DNA from 2 places in the Pseudoalteromonas sp. SR44-2 genome. Region 2 is predicted to be linked to the other one. Evidence: riboswitches for the same ligand, from Rfam matches in the RefSeq annotation. Region 2 holds a riboswitch; the other holds the start of a gene.
What was found. Region 2 has a riboswitch for lysine ahead of dapA (4-hydroxy-tetrahydrodipicolinate synthase). Riboswitches for the same ligand answer to the same signal wherever they lie in the genome.

Region 1: linked by a shared signal. The riboswitch ahead of lysC (lysine-sensitive aspartokinase 3) and the one ahead of dapA (4-hydroxy-tetrahydrodipicolinate synthase) in region 2 are both predicted to bind lysine.

What each region holds. Positions count from the first base shown of each region.
Region 1 covers NZ_JACJDW010000014.1:49,827-58,892, forward strand. Annotated here, with positions in the region: gene H5115_RS10485 (2-hydroxyacid dehydrogenase) at 1-425, shown strand, start outside; gene H5115_RS10490 (sodium-dependent transporter) at 522-1,844, opposite strand; gene H5115_RS10495 (4'-phosphopantetheinyl transferase superfamily protein) at 1,986-2,744, shown strand; gene lysC (lysine-sensitive aspartokinase 3) at 2,778-4,181, opposite strand; lysine riboswitch at 4,257-4,429, opposite strand; gene nhaD (sodium:proton antiporter NhaD) at 4,531-5,778, opposite strand; gene H5115_RS10510 (hypothetical protein) at 6,001-7,272, shown strand; gene H5115_RS10515 (condensin complex protein MksE) at 7,276-7,824, shown strand; gene H5115_RS10520 (ATPase) at 7,821-9,066, shown strand, end outside.
Region 2 covers NZ_JACJDW010000013.1:63,531-72,596, reverse strand. Annotated here, with positions in the region: gene H5115_RS10015 (succinylglutamate desuccinylase/aspartoacylase family protein) at 1-315, opposite strand, end outside; gene H5115_RS10010 (PLP-dependent decarboxylase) at 321-1,526, opposite strand; gene H5115_RS10005 (2,3,4,5-tetrahydropyridine-2,6-dicarboxylate N-succinyltransferase) at 1,526-2,266, opposite strand; gene dapA (4-hydroxy-tetrahydrodipicolinate synthase) at 2,282-3,166, opposite strand; lysine riboswitch at 3,357-3,557, opposite strand; gene H5115_RS09995 (DNA-3-methyladenine glycosylase I) at 3,749-4,447, shown strand; gene H5115_RS09990 (YdiU family protein) at 4,456-5,865, shown strand; gene H5115_RS09985 (OmpA family protein) at 6,256-7,317, shown strand; gene acnB (bifunctional aconitate hydratase 2/2-methylisocitrate dehydratase) at 7,610-9,066, shown strand, end outside.

The DNA of each region.
Region 1 (9,066 bases), on a different contig from region 2:
CCGATATAGACACCTTACTTAGCAAAAGCGATGTGATTTCTTTGCATTGCCCATTAACGGAACAAACTCATCATTTAATAGATGATGAGGCATTTAGTAAAATGAAAACCGGCGTTATGCTTATTAACACCTCTCGCGGGGCACTGCTTAACAGCAAAGCGTGCATTAATGCACTTAAAACTAAAAAATTAGGCTACTTAGGGCTCGACGTTTACGAGCAAGAGTCGGAGCTATTTTTTAAAAACCACAGTGACGAAATAAACCAAGACGATATATTTTCGCGCTTAGTGAGCTTTAAAAATGTATTAGTAACGGGGCATCAGGGCTTTTTTACCCAAGAAGCACTCACCGAAATAGCAAACACAACGCTACTTAACGCGCTTGAAGTAAGTGAAGGTAAACCTTTAACTAATGAGGTTTTATAAAGACATAAGCTATACCTAAATTACAGGTATAAAAAAAGCGAAGTGCGTTTTAAACTCACTTCGCTTTATTAATCTATTTTTAGGGTTTAGATAAAATTATCCAAAGGCAACGTTTGCAAATACTAAGGTCATTAATAATGGGCAAACAAAACGAATATACTGAGCAAACCAGTAATGTACGCCTGTTGTTGCTTGGTGTAATTTATTACCACGCTGCCACATCCACCCTACTGTAATAAAGTAAAATAAACCCATAAGCGGTAATTGGTATTGAGTAAATAGCATAATAACTAAGCCAAATAACCAATCAAAATTTAGTATAATTGCGCTTGCACACACAAGTACAACGGCGCTCACTGCCCATGTTGCTTTGGTGCGACTAACGTTATGGTTTTCGACTAAAAACGCTACCGGAATTTCAGTAGTCGATATAGTTGACGTAACCGATGCGATAGACATTAATACAAAAAACAATAAACCAACTAATAAGCCAATTTCGCCCATGGTGCTAAATAGCTCAGGTAAAATAGCAAAAATTAGCTGCCCTTCGCCAATCAATTTACCGCCACTAAATACTTCAACACCGTTGTGCTGCGCCACATAAATAGCAGGAATAATGAGTAACCCAGCTAAAAAAGCAACGCCAGTATCAAGTAGTGCAACACCTGCTGTGAGCTTTGGTAAATTAGCATCTGGCTGTAAATACGAGCCATAAATCATCATACAGCCCACACCTAGTGAGAGCGAAAAGAATGCTTGACCCATTGCGGCAATAATTAAATTAGGGTCGAGTATTTGGCTAAAATCAGGAATTAAATACGCGGCAAAACCTTCGCTTGCGCCTTCTAGTGTTGCAATGTAGGCAATTAAACCAACAAGCAATACGAGTAGCAGTGGCATTAAACGGCGCGACCAGGTTTCGATTCCCGATTTAACCCCTTTTAAAATAATACTGGCAGTTAAAATAAGCATAAGCGGCGTAAATACAAAATTACGCAGCACTGAGTCGCTATGTAAAAATTCGCTTGCGCCTGTGAAACCTAAAAAAGTTGTTATGGGTTCAATAGCGTACGAGAGCATCCACCCTGCCACTATTGAATAAAAACTTAGCATAACAACTGCGCCTGCAAGGCCTATGTAACCGGCTGCTGCACCTACTTTACGGCTAGTGTTTTGCCATGCGTCGCCCAATGCTTTTACCGGGTTAGCTTGTGCTTTGTGACCTAAATAAAGTTCGGTATACAGCGCAGGAAGCGCAAGTAAAAATATAACAATAAAATAAACCAGTAAAAAAGCACCGCCGCCATGGTTGGCCGCTTGCGTAGGAAAACCCCAAATATTACCCAAACCCACTGCTGCGCCAGCAGCGGCTAAAACAAAACCAAGTCGGCTTTGAAACCCATCACGCACTTGTGCCATACATCTACAAATCTGTTATTATTTTGATTATTGTGAATTAAACCATATTTCATGCCAGCTGAGTAATAAAATTGTACCCAGCCTTTGTTAGTGGCGCTAACCGCTCACAATATCAGCGACTTCTTTTGCTTTAGGGCTTTTATGACTGAACACTATTTTAAAAACGCCTTGAGTATTACTTCAACTCAATTGGCAAATTTGTCTTTAGCGAGTAACAGCATTTTATTATTTAATGCTAAAACACTTGAGCTTAGTGACTTTAATTTGCCCGATTGCTTAAGCCCGTTTGAGTTAAACATTATAAACCGCCGTAAAAGCCCACAAGCTAAGCAAGAGTATTTAGCGACGCGGTTATTGTTAAAACACCTTATTAAAGTAACGCAGCCGCAACATGCTCACGTAGCCCTTAATAAAATGAGTACCGAATTTGACGAAGCAAGCTCAAAGCTGCAAGTACATGTAAGTGGTGGTGTTATAAATACCTGTATTTCACACTCGCATGGTTTAGTTGGGGTCGCGCTAAATTTTGATAGAAGTGAGTTTGGTTTTGATATTGAAAAAGTAAGCCTAAAGCGCCCGTTTGAAAAGCTCGCTAAGCATTTTTATCATAATGATGAAATTACACTTATCACTGAGCCTACTAATACCCAAGTCCAAGCAGATACATTTTTTAGAATTTGGACATTAAAAGAGTCACTTGCTAAAGCCACCAGCCGCCCTATTGCAAAATTACTTAGCCCTAATGTGTTTGACGAATTAAATAGTGCAAAGCTGAGTGCTTGCAGTAATCGCGTTACTGTAGTTGATAGCAGTGACAGTAATGCTTGTTTTGATGTGAGTGTGGTGCATAAAAAAAGCACCGACTGGCGATGCTTTTTATTAAATGACTTTATTAACTGATTTTACTAGTTAATTTCCCTGAATAACGATTACTTACGCAGCAAAATCATTTTCTAATAAACGGCTATGAATAGACTGTACTACGTTATCTGACTCAGTTTGCTCTACTAAAAAGCACAGGTTGTGCTTACTAGCACCGTGACAAATTAATCGAATGTTAAAGTCTTTTAGTACACTCATTAAGTTCATTTCGTGTTGGCGTAATTGAATCTCAGAGCCAATAAGTGCCACCAATGTTAGGTTGTTTTCTACCGAAACATGACAAAACTCTGCAAGCTTATCTAGGCATTCTTGATCAAGCTCTGGGCGCGAGGCGTTTTGCGCGTTATCAAGCGTTATAGCTACACTGATTTCTGATGTGGTTACCAAATCTACCGATATATTGTATTCACTTAATAGTGTAAATACGCGTGCTAAAAAGCCGCTTGCTAGTAGCATTTCTGGGCTTTTAAGCGTAAGCAATATTTGGTTTTTACGTTGCGTTACTGCGCGTATACCTGGTTGCTGCGATTTTTCGCGCTCAATCCACGTACCGCCACGCTCTGGCTCGCGGCTAGAACCTACAAACACGTTAATGTGGCTACGGCTTGCTGGTAAAATAGTTGCTGGGTGTAATACTTTTGCGCCAAAGGTTGCCATTTCAGCGGCTTCGTCAAAACTTAAGCGTGCAATAGGCGTCGCTTTTGCGCACAAACGCGGGTCGGTGCTAAAAATACCCACTACATCGGTCCAAATATGCACACTTTTAGCGTTAATTGCTTCAGCTAGTAATGCAGCGCTGTAGTCAGAACCACCACGCCCTAGCGTTGTGGTTTGACCGTATTCGTCACTACCAATAAATCCCTGAGTTACAATTACTTGAGCGTCTAACAGCGGAATTAAATGTTCTTTAGCGGCTTGCGCTGTGGCTGCAACATTGGGCGTTGCTTTGCCAAATTGACTGTCGGTTTTAAGCACCTTGCGCACATCAAAGCGATCGGCATTTAAACCTTGTAAACGCAGTACCTGAGCAAACAAATACGACGATAAACGCTCACCAAAGCTAAGTAGCTCGTCGTGTTGCTGATCGGTTGTTAGTGGCTCTTGAGCCAATGTTTGAAATGCTTTTAGGGTTTCGTTAAAGCCAACCGCTAAATCGGCATCTAGCGATAATTCATCTAAAATAGTTTGTTGAATAGCAAGAACGCCGTTTATGTGTTCTTGGCGCTCACTAGGAGTAATGCTTGATTTACACAGTGCAACTAAGTGATTAGTTACGCCGGCACTGGCGCTCACGGCAACAATACGTACGCTTTTATCTGCAACAATAATTTCGCTACAGCGACTCATCGCTTCAAAATTTGCAACACTGGTTCCGCCAAATTTGGCAACGATGTAATCTGATTTTGCGCTTAACTCTGTTTGAGGCACTGTTTGTGGCGCTGATACGGTAGTCATTTAGTCTCCTTTCGCGGTATCCAAACCGCAATAAAACAAGAAGAACTTGGCAAAGGAATGCTTGAAGATAAGTCCACTGCCAGAAGCTCTCCACCTATATTGGTGACAGTTTTGAGGATTCAGCCCCATAAACCGAAAAACAATGACGACGTACCATTATTTTCCTCGGCGAGTACTTCCCTCCTTAATGATCATCGGCTTTCGTCGCCTAACATTAAGTACCTAAGTATCGCACCTCTTCTGAATGCTTTATTAACCAGTGGCTAATAAAACAAAACCCCACTAAGTAGCGGGGCTTTGAAAGTTATCGTTTAGACGTCTAGCTGTCAAGCATTTAATAATTTATGAGTTAAATAAAACTGCCCATGTAATACGAGCCCGCATATCCAACCGTGTAACAAATTAATAAATGCAGCGATAAACGCAAGTAGCTCATAAAGGTAAGCGCTTTAACTTTGCTCATGGCAATAATGCCCGCAGCCGAACCAATAATAAGCATTGAACCGCCCACCCCCGTTGCATACGTAAACGACAACCAGTGTTGTTGGCTCATTACTATATTGGCTTTTAATAATGCAGCGGTAAGCGGTACGTTATCGACCCCTGCTGATAATATGCCCATTAAGTAGTTTGCGTATTCTGGTGCCATTACCGTGTATAGGTCGGTAAATTTACTCAACATACCAATTTCTTTAAGTGCGCCAACAAGTAAAAGTACACCTACAAAAAACAATAATGTGTCGTATTCTATATCGCGAACAAAATCGATTATGTCTTTGTTTATGTCTTTTTTGCGCATTAAAAATTGCGCCACTAAAAACATCACTGATAAGCCAAACAAAAAGGTTAATAAAGGCGGTACGCTGTAAATTACACTCAACGTAAGTGTGCTCACTACGGTAGATAAAAATATAACAGCAATGGTTATGTCGGTTTTTTCAATGCGGGTTTTACCTGCACTAGCAAACTCAACACGCCCTTTCATACCTATAGACAGTAACGCAGCAAGCAGCATAACGCTTGCAAGTGCTGGCGCTATAAGTAGTAATAAATGAGCAATGGTTACTTTGCCATCTAAAAATATCATTAGTGTGGTTACGTCACCTGTTATTAGCGATACCCCACCTGAGTTCACTCCAAACACAATAAGCGTGGCGTATTTAACGAGCTTTTTAGGTTCAAGCTTTAACGACATAACAACCGCAAGCGATATAAGCGTCGCTGTTACGTTATCTGAAATCGACGAAAACAAAAACGCAAAACCACCCACCAAAAACATGAGCTTTTTTTCGCTAATACTTTTTGGCATAACACGGTGCACAATATTTTCTATAAACCCCTTTGAATTTAAATACGCGACAAAGGTCATTGCAGCCATTAAAAATAGCCATAATGAGGCAATTTCTAAAATATTTTCATTTAAAAGATGTTGAATCGTATCGGGGCTTTGCCCGTGTAGGGGGTATATAAAAAGAAGAATCCAGCAAAGCGTACCAAAAAACAGCGTGGTTTTAGCTTTATTGACATGGATTATATCTTCTATAACGATCAGTAAAAATGCAATCGCTATCAGGGTTAGAATAATCGAGGAAACCATGGTAGTTAAACAACCTTTGATATAGTTTTAAAGAACACACAAATAACATTCCATTTCATGTGCCTATTTTCGGCGCGAATTTTAGCACTGCCTCTATGCAAAAACTATTATTAAATGGTCTTAAAAACGAATACTATATACAGACAAGGTTAATTAAAAATACGTAATAATGAGTCTTCTAAAATAACTCAATAATAAAATACTAGGATGTTGTAACCCCTTATGATCCCAGCTAAAAAGCTGCTAAACACCATAACCGAACATTGGGGTGTATTAGAGCTATTATTTAAACGTTTTAAAATGGCTGACTTTAGCCTAAAAGACGTACAAAACGCGATTAAGCAAAAGCAGCCTACGTGGTCAAACGAACGCATTTATAAAGAAACAAATCGTTTGTTAAACCAAGATATTTTAATTCCACTGGCTAAATCCTCTCAGCTTGAAATAAATCGTGCTATTGCTGATTTTGCTACTTTTTTACTGCAAGAAGAGCATTTAGGTTTAGCGCAAGAAATTAGCGTATTAGTAGAGGACCTTGCTCGTTTAGGTAACCGCCTAGATAACGCTGGCGAAATAGAAGACTTTGACGACTTACGACGCTACAGCCGCATTATGGATGATCGGGTGCGTAAAATAATGAAGCTCTATACGCACAACGAAAACGCTATTTTAAACATTGTTGAACAAGCCAAATCAAATAATACAGTGCAATCGCTGCAAAAGCGTTATAAAGCGGTAATAGAAGCCTTTGACGAATACATAGAGCCAATGCTTGAAATGGTTGATATTCGTGGTGAGTTTCATGCATGTTTTACCCTCATTGAAGAGCAAATAAGTAAGCAAATACTGCACATTGAGCGCTCAGGTAAAGCGTATAACGACAAACGTATGCTGGAGCAATTACGTACCCGTATACTCGAAATGCATTTAATGGGCCGAGAAAGCTTACGTAAAAGTGCCGATATGCTTATGCCACTGCGCGAGGAGCTACGCCGTAATAACTTAATTACTCGCCAAGCAGCCAAAGTACTTGGGCTTGTGCGTAAAAATGGCGTAGACAATATGCTAAGTGCTGTGCAGCCGCATTTTGTAAGCGACGCACAGCGATATTCGCTTGGTCAGCAACGCCATATTGTGGCTTACATGGCAAGCTTGGTTGAATTTGAACACGAAGAATACCAATTGCCTGACCAGCAAGACGTGCCTGCATTTGTTACGCCTAATATTCCTGACTACAACGATGTCAAAACCAGCTTTGCTAAGCGCTTTAATAAAAAACGCAAAAAGCCGCAGCCCTTGCTGCAATTTTTAGACGAAAGCTATCCAGATCTCGATGCCGATGAAATGCTATTTTTGTATCAAAAATTGGTCAGCGACAGCGATATTAAAATAATTCAAAGCGATGAAAAAGCCCGCGTAAAAATTGCCGGTCAGCACTTTTCTTTATATCCATTTAATTCAGAGCCTCAGCCAGATTCAAAGGCAGGTAAATAAACCATGACACACATAAACTTAGACGAGCTAACTCATCTACAAGCCATTAATAAAAAATTAGTAGCGGGTTATCACATTTGCGAGCAAGACAACGTAATGTGGCAAGAGCTTGACCAACACATAGAAGACTACACCGCCCTATTTACCGCTTTAGGTAACGATTTAAAACACGACAGCCGTGGCTTTTATTATTTTGGTAGCGACGAAAGCACACCCAATATGGGCAAAATATCTCGCGCTATCGCGCTCACCATTTACATTTTAATTGAGCACTACGCCAATACGGGTAAAGATCCAATGCGCGCATTGTTTGACGACGTAAACGATTTAGAGCTTATGCAAACGCTGGTGCAAATTAACAAACATTTGTTTGATCAGCTTGAGATATTTTCGGGATCGGATTTGCGTAAAGACGTTTACCTGCGCATGGTGCGCTTAGGTTTAGCCCGTGAAGTAGAAGGCGGCTTTATGCTACAAGCGCCAATTCACCGCTACATAGATGCACTCATGGAAGTAAACGAAGAAACCTACATTACAGAGGACGAGGAATGAAAAATCTATACGGACTAAGCAAACTCGCCCTACTTAACACCGCAGGCTATGCAAAATGTGTGATCCCGCTTGATAAAAGCAGCTCTATTTGCGCGCCCAATAACACAGGTAAAAGCTCGGTTATTAACGCCCTGCAGTTCCCGCTTATTAACGATTTACGCTTAACAGAATGGGACGGACACGATTTAGATGAAACCCGTAAGTTTTATTTTTCATCCGATCAGTCGTACATTTTACTAGAAGCTAACTTGCCTCATGGCTCGGTAGTAATAGGCGTGGCAGGCCTTGGTAAAATTGCCGGTTACGCGCATCAGTACTTTTGTTATCAAGGAAAGCTTGATTTAGAGCAGTACACGCAAGGTAAAACTATTATTAAATTTACCAAGCTGTTCAACCATTTAAAATCGCTTAACTACAACCCTATTGAGCTTAAAGCACAAGAGTTAAACGCGCTACTTACTGGCGGCGCAACGCCTTTTGACGGCGACATTAACCTAAAAATGATCCCGCTTAACAATGTCCAAGACTCCTCTATTTATAAAGAAATATTTAGACGTATTCTTAACTTACACAAATTAGGCGCAAGCGACGTAAAACGCTTTATGCTACGCGTTTTTGAACGCCATATGTCGAACTCTAAGGTCGACTTTTATGAAGTATGGCGTCGCTCGTTTGATAAAGTAAATCGCTCAAAACGCGAATTAAAAGCCCTTGAGTCAATGCAAGAGCCAATAGCCGCGCTTGAATCAATGCTTGAAAACCAAACCGTGCTTAAAGGTAAATTAGCCGCATACGCACCTAAAATTGACCAAGCACTGATTGATTTTGATACCTATCAAGAATCGCAACTTAATGAGTTGGGCATTGCGCTTGAAGATATAGAGCACGAAAAACACGAGTTTGAGCAAAAACAAAGCCTATACGTACAGCAATCGCGTGACATAGAGCGCAGACAAACACAAATTGAGCAGTGGTTTTTAGATTACGATGCGCTTAAAAGCGAGTTTGAACTGGTAAATAAAGCCACGCTTAAAACCAGCCTGACTCAATTAAAGCAAGATTACGAGTCGCTTTCGCACTCTATAACCAGCGCACAAGGGCAAAGCCTACACACGCTTGACTACCGCATTAGCGAAACACAAAAACAAATTAAGAGCTTAAAGCTACAACTTAAAAACCTTGAGTTTAATTTGTTTACCCGTATGCGCGAAGACCTCTCGTTAAAAGAAGTAGAGGAAATAT
Region 2 (9,066 bases):
GCGATTCCAATTAGTGCCCGTAATCGGATCGAACCTGCCAAGGGTAAACTCGCCAGATTTTTGATTACAACCAATCGGATTGGCATAAGGTACAAGGGTAATATCGCCACTAAGGTTAAGGTGTTTTAATTGCTCAAGCAGCTGAAAAATAACTGCGTTACCTTGCACTTCAGCGCCATGCATATTGGCCTGAATGTAAACATTTGGCCCTGTGCCATCGCCTTTTAAACGATACACAGGAATTGTAAGCGGTAAGCCGTTTGCAACTTCCCCTACTACAATGTTCTCTTGGCTAATGTGTGTTGTATTACTCATACTTATTACCTTAAATAATGGCTGGCATTTTCGGCTTGGCGAACACAGGTAAGTGTACCGTTTTGCAAGGTGTACTCAGCAGCTAGCTCATGGCATAAAAAATACGGCATACTTTCGGTAAAGCCGTAAGCACCGCATTGGCTAAACACTAGCCAGTCGTGCTCATTTAAATCGCTTGGTAAGTTATGTTCACCCAAGCAATCAAGCGCTGTACAAAGTGGGCCGTATAAAGTGACCGCTTGAGTTTTAGCACTGGATTCACGCAGTAATGCAGCAGGAAAGTCTTGGCTGGTAACAGCAGGGCGTAATAAGTGATTTATACCGCCGCTTAAAATTACTTGTTCTTGATTGTAGTTTTGTTTGCGCTCTACTACTGGGTTTGCGTAATGACCGCATTCGCCAACGGCATAGCGACCAAGTTCCATCCATAATTCTTCTACGCCAGCATCATTTTTAATTTTAGCGAGCGCAGCAATTAAGTCATCCCAATCAAGTGTTGCTTCATTTTGTGTATAAGGGATACCTAAGCCGCCGCCTAAATCGAGAATTTTAAGGCTAATATTTAAATCGCTGGCAAGTTGGCTAAGTGGTGCAATCATTTGTGACCACAATTCGCTTAGTTTTTGCGTGCTAAGCATGTTGCCCCACTGAAAAATATGCAGGCCGTCAAACTTAAGTGCAGGGTACTCGGCTACATTGAGTGCTTGCCACTCATTACAACCCAAACCAAACGGCGTAAGGCTATCGCCGCCCAGTGGGTTTTTTTCACCTTCAGGCCAGCGTAATTGTACACGCAGTAGTACTTGGAGTTGCGTATTTTGCAGTTGCGCTTGTTGGTTTAACCAACGTACTTGATTGAGGCTTTCTGCAACAAATATGCGCACGCCGCGCTCAATAAAGTGTTTAATTTGTTTAGGGCTTTTTGCAGGCCCTGTGTTGAGCACGCGCTGTGAGCTAATACCTTGTGCTAATACTTGCTCAAGCTCACCTTTACTTGCTACGTCAAAATTAAAACCGGCGTTGTCTAAGCTTTGAATAATTTTAGACAGTGGGTTTGCTTTTACCGCGTACCACAGTTTTACATCGGTTTGCGCAACTAAACGCGCAAGATGCGTGTTTAGTTGATCTAGGTCGTAAACAAAAAAAGGTGTATCAAGTTGTTGTGTAATAGTATTTACAGCAGTTTTGATAGGCGTGCTCAAAAAGCTCATTATCGTAAAACCTCTTCAAGTAATAATGATGCATCGCTTTGTTCGTCGCGGTATTTGACAATTAACGCACACGACATACTTAAGCCTTGCTTGCGTGCCCATTCGTTTGACGCAGGACGAGAGCCCGGTATTACAATGGCATATTCAGGAATAGGCTCGCCTTTATCTAGTTGGCGCTCGTTTACGCAGTCGTAAACTGGAATAGTCGCAGATAAACGCACGCCTGGTGCAAGTACTGCGCCTTTTTTAATGACTACGCCTTCAACAATAATACAGCCTGCACCAATAAATGCATCATCTTCAACCACTACTGGGCTGGCACCAATTGGCTCAAGTACACCACCAAGCTGAACTGCAGCGCTTAAATGTACGTTTTTACCTACTTGTGCACAAGAACCCACCAATGCGTGGCTATCTACCATTGTGCCTTCGTCGATATATGCACCAATGTTTACATACGCTGGTGGCATAATAATCGTGCCTTTAGCAACATAAGCACCACGGCGAACACTTGAGCCACCTGGTACCATACGAACGCCATCATCAGTACTAAATTCTTGCGGAGCTAGGTTATGTTTATCAACAAAGCCGCCTGCAAACTCAGTATTAGTGCCATTTTTAAAGGCTTCTAAAATGCCTTGCTTTACTTCTACGTTAGCTTGCCATTGGCCGCTTTCGTTTTGTGATGCTGCGCGTACTGCGCCCGATTCTAAATTATTTAATAGTTCTAACCAGCTCATTATAAAAACCTGTATTTAATGCCAAGATAAAATGGTGTTGTTTGCAGTTGTGATGCAATCGGTTTGAGTTAACTCAAGATGTGTTAAAGGTGGACGAAGTTGCGGGCTGCTTAAGCGACCTTGCAAATGCATCAGTACCTTTACGGGAATAGGGTTTGCGACAGCAAATAGGCTATTAATAGCGCTTGACCACTGGGCAAATAAATTAGGGTGTTGACCACTTAAACTGCGCTTAACAAACTCGTGAGTTTGTTCAGGCCATGCATTTGCAGCTACCGACACCAAACCTTTTGCGCCAGCTTGAGCAAAATAAGGCATTAGCGCATCGTCGCCACTAAAAATAGCTAAATTAGGCGCGGCTTGGCGGTAAGCTTCAAACTGAGCAATGCTGCCGCTCGCTTCTTTTAACGCCCATAAGTTTTTATTGTTTTGTAAGTTTTGAATTGTTGCCACTGGGATGCTAACAGCACTTCGACCCGGTACGTTATAAAGCATACATGGGTGAGCGCTTGCATTTAGTAGGCTTTCAAACCAATGAGTTTGACCTATAGCACCAGGTTTTGCATAAAGCGGTGAGCCAAGTAAAAAGCTATGAATTGGGAGTGTATTACAGTAGTTAACCCACTCAATTTGTTGCTTTAAGTTACTACCGCCCACAGCTACCATGAGTGGTACTGTTGGTTTTAGCTGGCATACGTGCTCAACAATGGCTTGTTGTTCTTTTAGCGTTAGTGCTAAACCTTCGCCCGTACTGCCAAGTAGCAAAATACCGTTATGTGCCGCTTCTTGATCGCTAACCAACTTAGTTAACGTGTTGTAGTCAACATCGCCGTGTTGATCAAATGGCGTAACGAGCGCGGTCCACAGTGAGTAGTCGTTTAAATTGAAGTTGTTGATCATCTCTCACGAACTTATAATTTGTACCAATTTTATTAAAAACGTGATCATTTTAACGATAACTAATTTAATGTAATTGGTATTATTCGAAGAGTTAAAAAGCTTTATGGAAGGAGCCGCATTAACGTCGTTCGAACTAATAATTCGAAGAGCGAATGGGCTTAAAATAATAGGGCGCACGGCCTTAATATTTAAGACCAGAAGCTCTCCACCAAACTAACAGGCTGCTTTTTATAAGCAGCTATTGGTGACAGTCGCTAGGGTTCAACCTAGTCGCCCGAAATAAACACCTCGCAAAAGTGGTTACTTCTCGGCGTTAATTCCCCTCACGTATGCTTACTGGAGTTTGCGCTCCTAACATACGCTACCTGAATAACGCACCTCTTCTAGCCCTTTGCACCTGTTTGTAGGGTAAAACTTACAAACCTGTGCAATTTAAATAGGGTAATTACGGCGATTAAAGCATTTTAGCCGTCTAGGTGTCAAGCGACTAAATACAGATCAATTCATCGAAAAGAGGGGTGGTTACGTATTAGGTGCTTTTCTCGTACACTAGCAACATAAGTAGTGAGGTATTTAATTAGTATGGAAAAATTTAGCGATATTTATAAGCGAGCGGTAGAGCGAAAAGGCTCTGAAAAAATGCTTAGGTTATTACTTGCAAAACCGCTATCTAAAAAACAACTAAGCATGTTAAGTGACGACGATTGGCTGGAAGAATTTACTCGAAAAGTATTTCAAAGCGGCTTTTATTGGTCAGTCATTAATAATAAGTGGTCGGGATTTAGAGAGGTTTTTTGGGATTTTAGCGTCGATAAGTTATTAATGATGCCCCCCGATATGCTGGAACAAAAAGCAACGGATGAGCGTATTGTTCGTAACTATAAAAAAGTAAAAACAATTACTGAAAATGCTTACATGATCCACGAAATAGCACAAGAACATGGCAGTTTTAGCCAGTTTGTCGCTAATTGGCCAGCAGACAATATTATTGGTTTGTGGGCGTATTTAAAAAAACATGGTTCGCGTTTAGGCGGAAATACAGGGCCTTACGCGCTGCGAGCACTTGGTAAAGATACATTTTTACTATCACGCGATGTAGAGAATTATTTACGTGCCCATAAAATTATAGACGGCGGCTTACAAACTAAAAAGTCACTAAATGCAGCCCAAGCTTTTTTTAACGAAATGCAAAAGCAAAGCGGCTTAAGTATGCAAGAGTTAAGCTTAATTGTTGCTTATGGCGTAGGTGACAACCGTGTTGGTATAAGTCAGCAACAATAGGAATTACCATGAAATTAGTGCCAAGATACACAGATGTTGCAGAAAACTTCGCAATAGAAGATTTCCCTGCAAGTGTCGCCTCTCCTCAGTTATTACTGTGGAATGAGAGCTTAGCAAAAGAGTTTAATATTAACGTTGCGGCTGATTTGCGTGCCAGCACTTTTAGCGGTAACGAAAAACAGGCGATTCCTGCAGTAGCACTTGGTTACTCTGGGCACCAATTTGGACATTTTTCACCACGCTTAGGCGATGGACGAGCGCACTTACTGGGCGCTATTAGTGATGATGAAAACCAGTTATGGGATATTCAATTAAAAGGCTCTGGTGCTACTCCTTACTCAAGAGGGGGAGATGGACGTTGTGCTCTTGGCCCTGCTATTCGTGAATACGTAATGAGCGAGGCAATGCATGCACTGGGAGTTAAAACCACACGCTGCTTAGCGGTTGTTGGTAGTGGTGAAACGGTTTATCGTAATCCGCCACAAGCAGGGGCTATCGTTACGCGTGTAGCAACGAGTCATATTCGTGTTGGCTCGTTTCAATATTTAGCGACGCAAGGCGATGTTGAAGGGCTTAAAAATTTAGCCGAATTAGCTATAGAGCGACACTACCCAGAAATAACCGATACAGGTTCGCAGCGATATTTAGCATTTTTAGGCGCTGTGATTAAAAACCAAGTTAAGCTAGTTGTGAGCTGGATGCGTGTTGGCTTTATTCACGGAGTAATGAATACAGATAATACGCTAGTTAGCGGAGAGACCATTGATTACGGCCCGTGTGCCATGATGAATAGCTTTGATTTTGATACCGTATTTAGCTCTATAGACAAACAAGGCCGCTATGCATTTGGTAATCAACCTAATATAGCTAACTGGAACTGCGCACGCTTAGCTGAGAGTTTAATACCGCTTATTAGCGATGATGACGAGCAAGCGGTTTCATTAATGACGCCATTTATTAATAGTTTTGCTGAGCAGTTTAATACTGAGTTTACGGCTATGTGGGCACAAAAACTGGGTTTAAATGAATCTAGCGATAGTAGTGGCGAGTTAATAGCAGAGTTGTTAACGCTATTAAAAGATAATCAGCTCGATTACACCAATACCTTTGATGCGCTTACTGAATCCTTAAAAGGAGAAAAAAGCGTACCTGAGTCGCTAATTGAATGGAGAGCTAAGTGGGTAAGTTTAACTGACGATAATAGTTATGAAGTAATGAGAGCGGCAAATCCTCGTGTTATACCGCGTAATCATGTGATCGAAGAAATAATTGCACAATATAACGCTACAGGATCCAGCGAGTTACTACAGCGCTTTATAAAAATAGCCGGTAATCCATACTCTTACGGTGAAAAGTTATCAGAGTTTTGCTCTCCACCGACGAATGATAATGACTACCAGACTTTTTGTGGTACTTAATACTTAACTTTAAATATAACCGCATGATTAAAAAGAGTCATTTTTTAATCAAACATGCGCATATACCTAGGGGAATGCTAATTCTGGTGGTATTATGCGCACAATTAAAAGCAAGCAATATTTCTTTGCATTTATAAGTGCATTTAATTTAATTGCTCTTACATTCCTTGCTAAGTACTAATTTACAAAAAACTACTATATTTATTTTTCAATAAAGTTTTAATTTCGCCTATAGTAAGTGGATGTGTGTTGCGACAAGGCATAGAAAAAAGTAATAAACTTTATTTTTCGTTAAGTATTGATTAACAAAGGCTCAGTTAGTCTATATAAAACTGATTGAGCTAGTATCGATTAGCTACAATTTAAAATTGTTCAAATGGGAAGAAAACAATGAAATTAAAATCACTTACAATTGCAATCGCGTTGGCTGCAACTAGCGCATCTACATTCGCTGCTGATAAAGAAGAAGGTTTCTACATTGGCGCATTTGGCGACTACTATGACGCATCTTGGAAAAACATGCGTGACCAAGCCGGTCTTGATGTAAACGAATCAACTGGCTGGGGTGTTGAAGCAGGTTACCGTTTCAGTGATTACTGGAGCGCACGTCTTGAATATGCAGACATGGATTTTAATGCTTTTGATAAAGTTGCTGGCAACCGTAACAATATTGATGGCGAGCGTTACGGTATTGATGCTCTTTACCATTTAGACGGCGGTCCTTTCTATGGTCTTTTCGGTATTAAAGAAATTGACGTAGTTGATGACAACACATTCTTAAATGCAGGTGTTGGTTACCAACATTTCATTACAGATGGCTTATTTGTAAATGCTGAAACAGCTGTATACCAAGGTCTTGACCGTGGTTACACAGATGTTGGCGCTAAAATTGGTATTAACTACTTATTTGGCCAAAACTCTGCTCCTGTAGAGCCAGTAAAACCAGCTCCAGAGCCTAAAGTGGTTGAAGTAGCTGTAGCTCCTGTAGACAGCGACAACGATAACATTCTTGACGCAGATGATAAGTGTCCTAACACACCTATGACTGATGCTGTAGATGGTACTGGTTGTACTTTATATGAAGATAAAGAAGTAACAGTAAGCTTATTAGTGACTTTCCCTAACAATGCTTCTGCAGTATCTACTCAATACTTAAATGATATTGAAAAAGTATCTGCATTCTTAAAAGAGTACCCAGATACAACAGTACTATTAGAAGGTCACACTTCTGCTGTAGGTAAAGCAACTTACAATAAATGGTTATCTAAAAAACGTGCTGATGCTGTAGCTAAGCAACTTGTTGCTGATGGTATTGCTGAAGACCGTATTACTACAGTTGGTTTAGGTGAAGAGCGTCTTAAAAATGATGCAAACACTAAAGCTGCAAACGCAGAAAACCGTCGTGTAGAAGCGCATATCAAAACTATCAAAAACGTTAAAGTTTTACGTTAATTAAATAGTTTGTAATAAAGACCCAGCCAAGTGCTGGGTTTTTTTATGCCTGTAATAAATTAATATTAGTTAATGGTAATGATTCTTACTTAACAAGTATTCATGAAAATAGTTTTTACCACAACCACTATTCATAGTATTTATAATCGGTATAATCAGTTGCGCAACTGGATGGATTTTCATCTATCCATAAAAGCTTTATAATTACGCGTTAGAATACTATAAGTATTGGGTAACTTATTTGCGCCCAAAGCGCTACCGGATACTTTCACGTCACCAAGAGGGCAATATTGTGCTACAAGAATATCGTAAACACGTAGAAGAACGTGCCGCGTTAGGTATCGTACCAGCGCCATTAGATGCTCAGCAAACTGCTGATCTTATTGAATTAATAAAAAACCCACCTGCAGGTGAAGAAGAATTCATTTTAGATTTGTTCATTCAGCGTATACCAGCTGGTGTTGATGATGCTGCCTATATTAAAGCGGGATTTTTAGCAGCTGTAGCTAAAGGTGAAGCTAATTCTCCACTTGTTTCTAAAGAAAAAGCGGCAGAATTATTAGGTACAATGCTGGGCGGTTACAATATCGCGCCAATGATTGACCTACTTGATGACGAAACACTTGCACCAATCGTAGTTAAAGGCCTTTCAAATACATTACTTATGTTTGATGCGTTCTACGATGTTGAAGAAAAAGCAAAAGCGGGTAATACATTCGCTAAGCAAATTATTGAGTCTTGGGCAAATGCAGAATGGTTTACTAATAAGCCAGCTGTTGCTGAAAAGATCTCAGTTACTGTATTTAAAGTAACTGGCGAGACAAATACTGATGACTTATCACCAGCACCAGATGCATGGTCTCGTCCAGATATCCCACTTCATGCTTTAGCAATGCTAAAAATTGAACGTGATGGAATTACACCAGACAAGCCAGGCGAAGTAGGTCCAATCTCTCAGCTTGAAGAATTAAAAACTAAAGGCTTACCACTTGCATATGTAGGTGACGTTGTTGGTACTGGTTCTTCTCGTAAGTCTGCAACTAACTCTGTACTTTGGTTCATGGGCGATGATATCCCATTCGTACCAAACAAGCGTGTTGGCGGTGTATGTCTAGGTAATAAAATTGCTCCAATCTTCTTCAATACAATGGAAGATTCAGGTGCATTACCAATTGAATTAAATGTTGATGAGCTTAACATGGGTGAGCAAATCGATATTTACCCGTACGAAGGTGTTGTTAAGAGCCACGGTACTGACAAAGTAATCTCAACTTTTGAACTTAAATCTGATGTAATTTTAGATGAAGTTCGTGCTGGTGGTCGTATACCACTTATCATTGGTCGTGGTTTAACTGATAAAGCACGTACATCACTTGGCTTAGGTCCAACTGATGTGTTTAAAGTACCAACAGTGACAGAAGTGTCTGAAAAAGGCTTCACACTAGCGCAAAAAATGGTTGGTAAAGCGTGTAACGTTCCAGGTATTCGCCCAGGCCAATACTGTGAACCTAAAATGACAACTGTTGGCTCGCAAGATACAACAGGTCCTATGACACGTGACGAACTTAAAGACTTAGCATGTTTAGGTTTTTCTGCAGATTTAACAATGCAGTCTTTCTGTCATACGTCGGCTTACCCTAAACCAATCGATGTAAACACTCACCATACGCTTCCTGATTTCATCATGAACCGTGGCGGTGTGTCACTTCGCCCAGGTGATGGTGTAATTCACTCATGGTTAAACCGTAT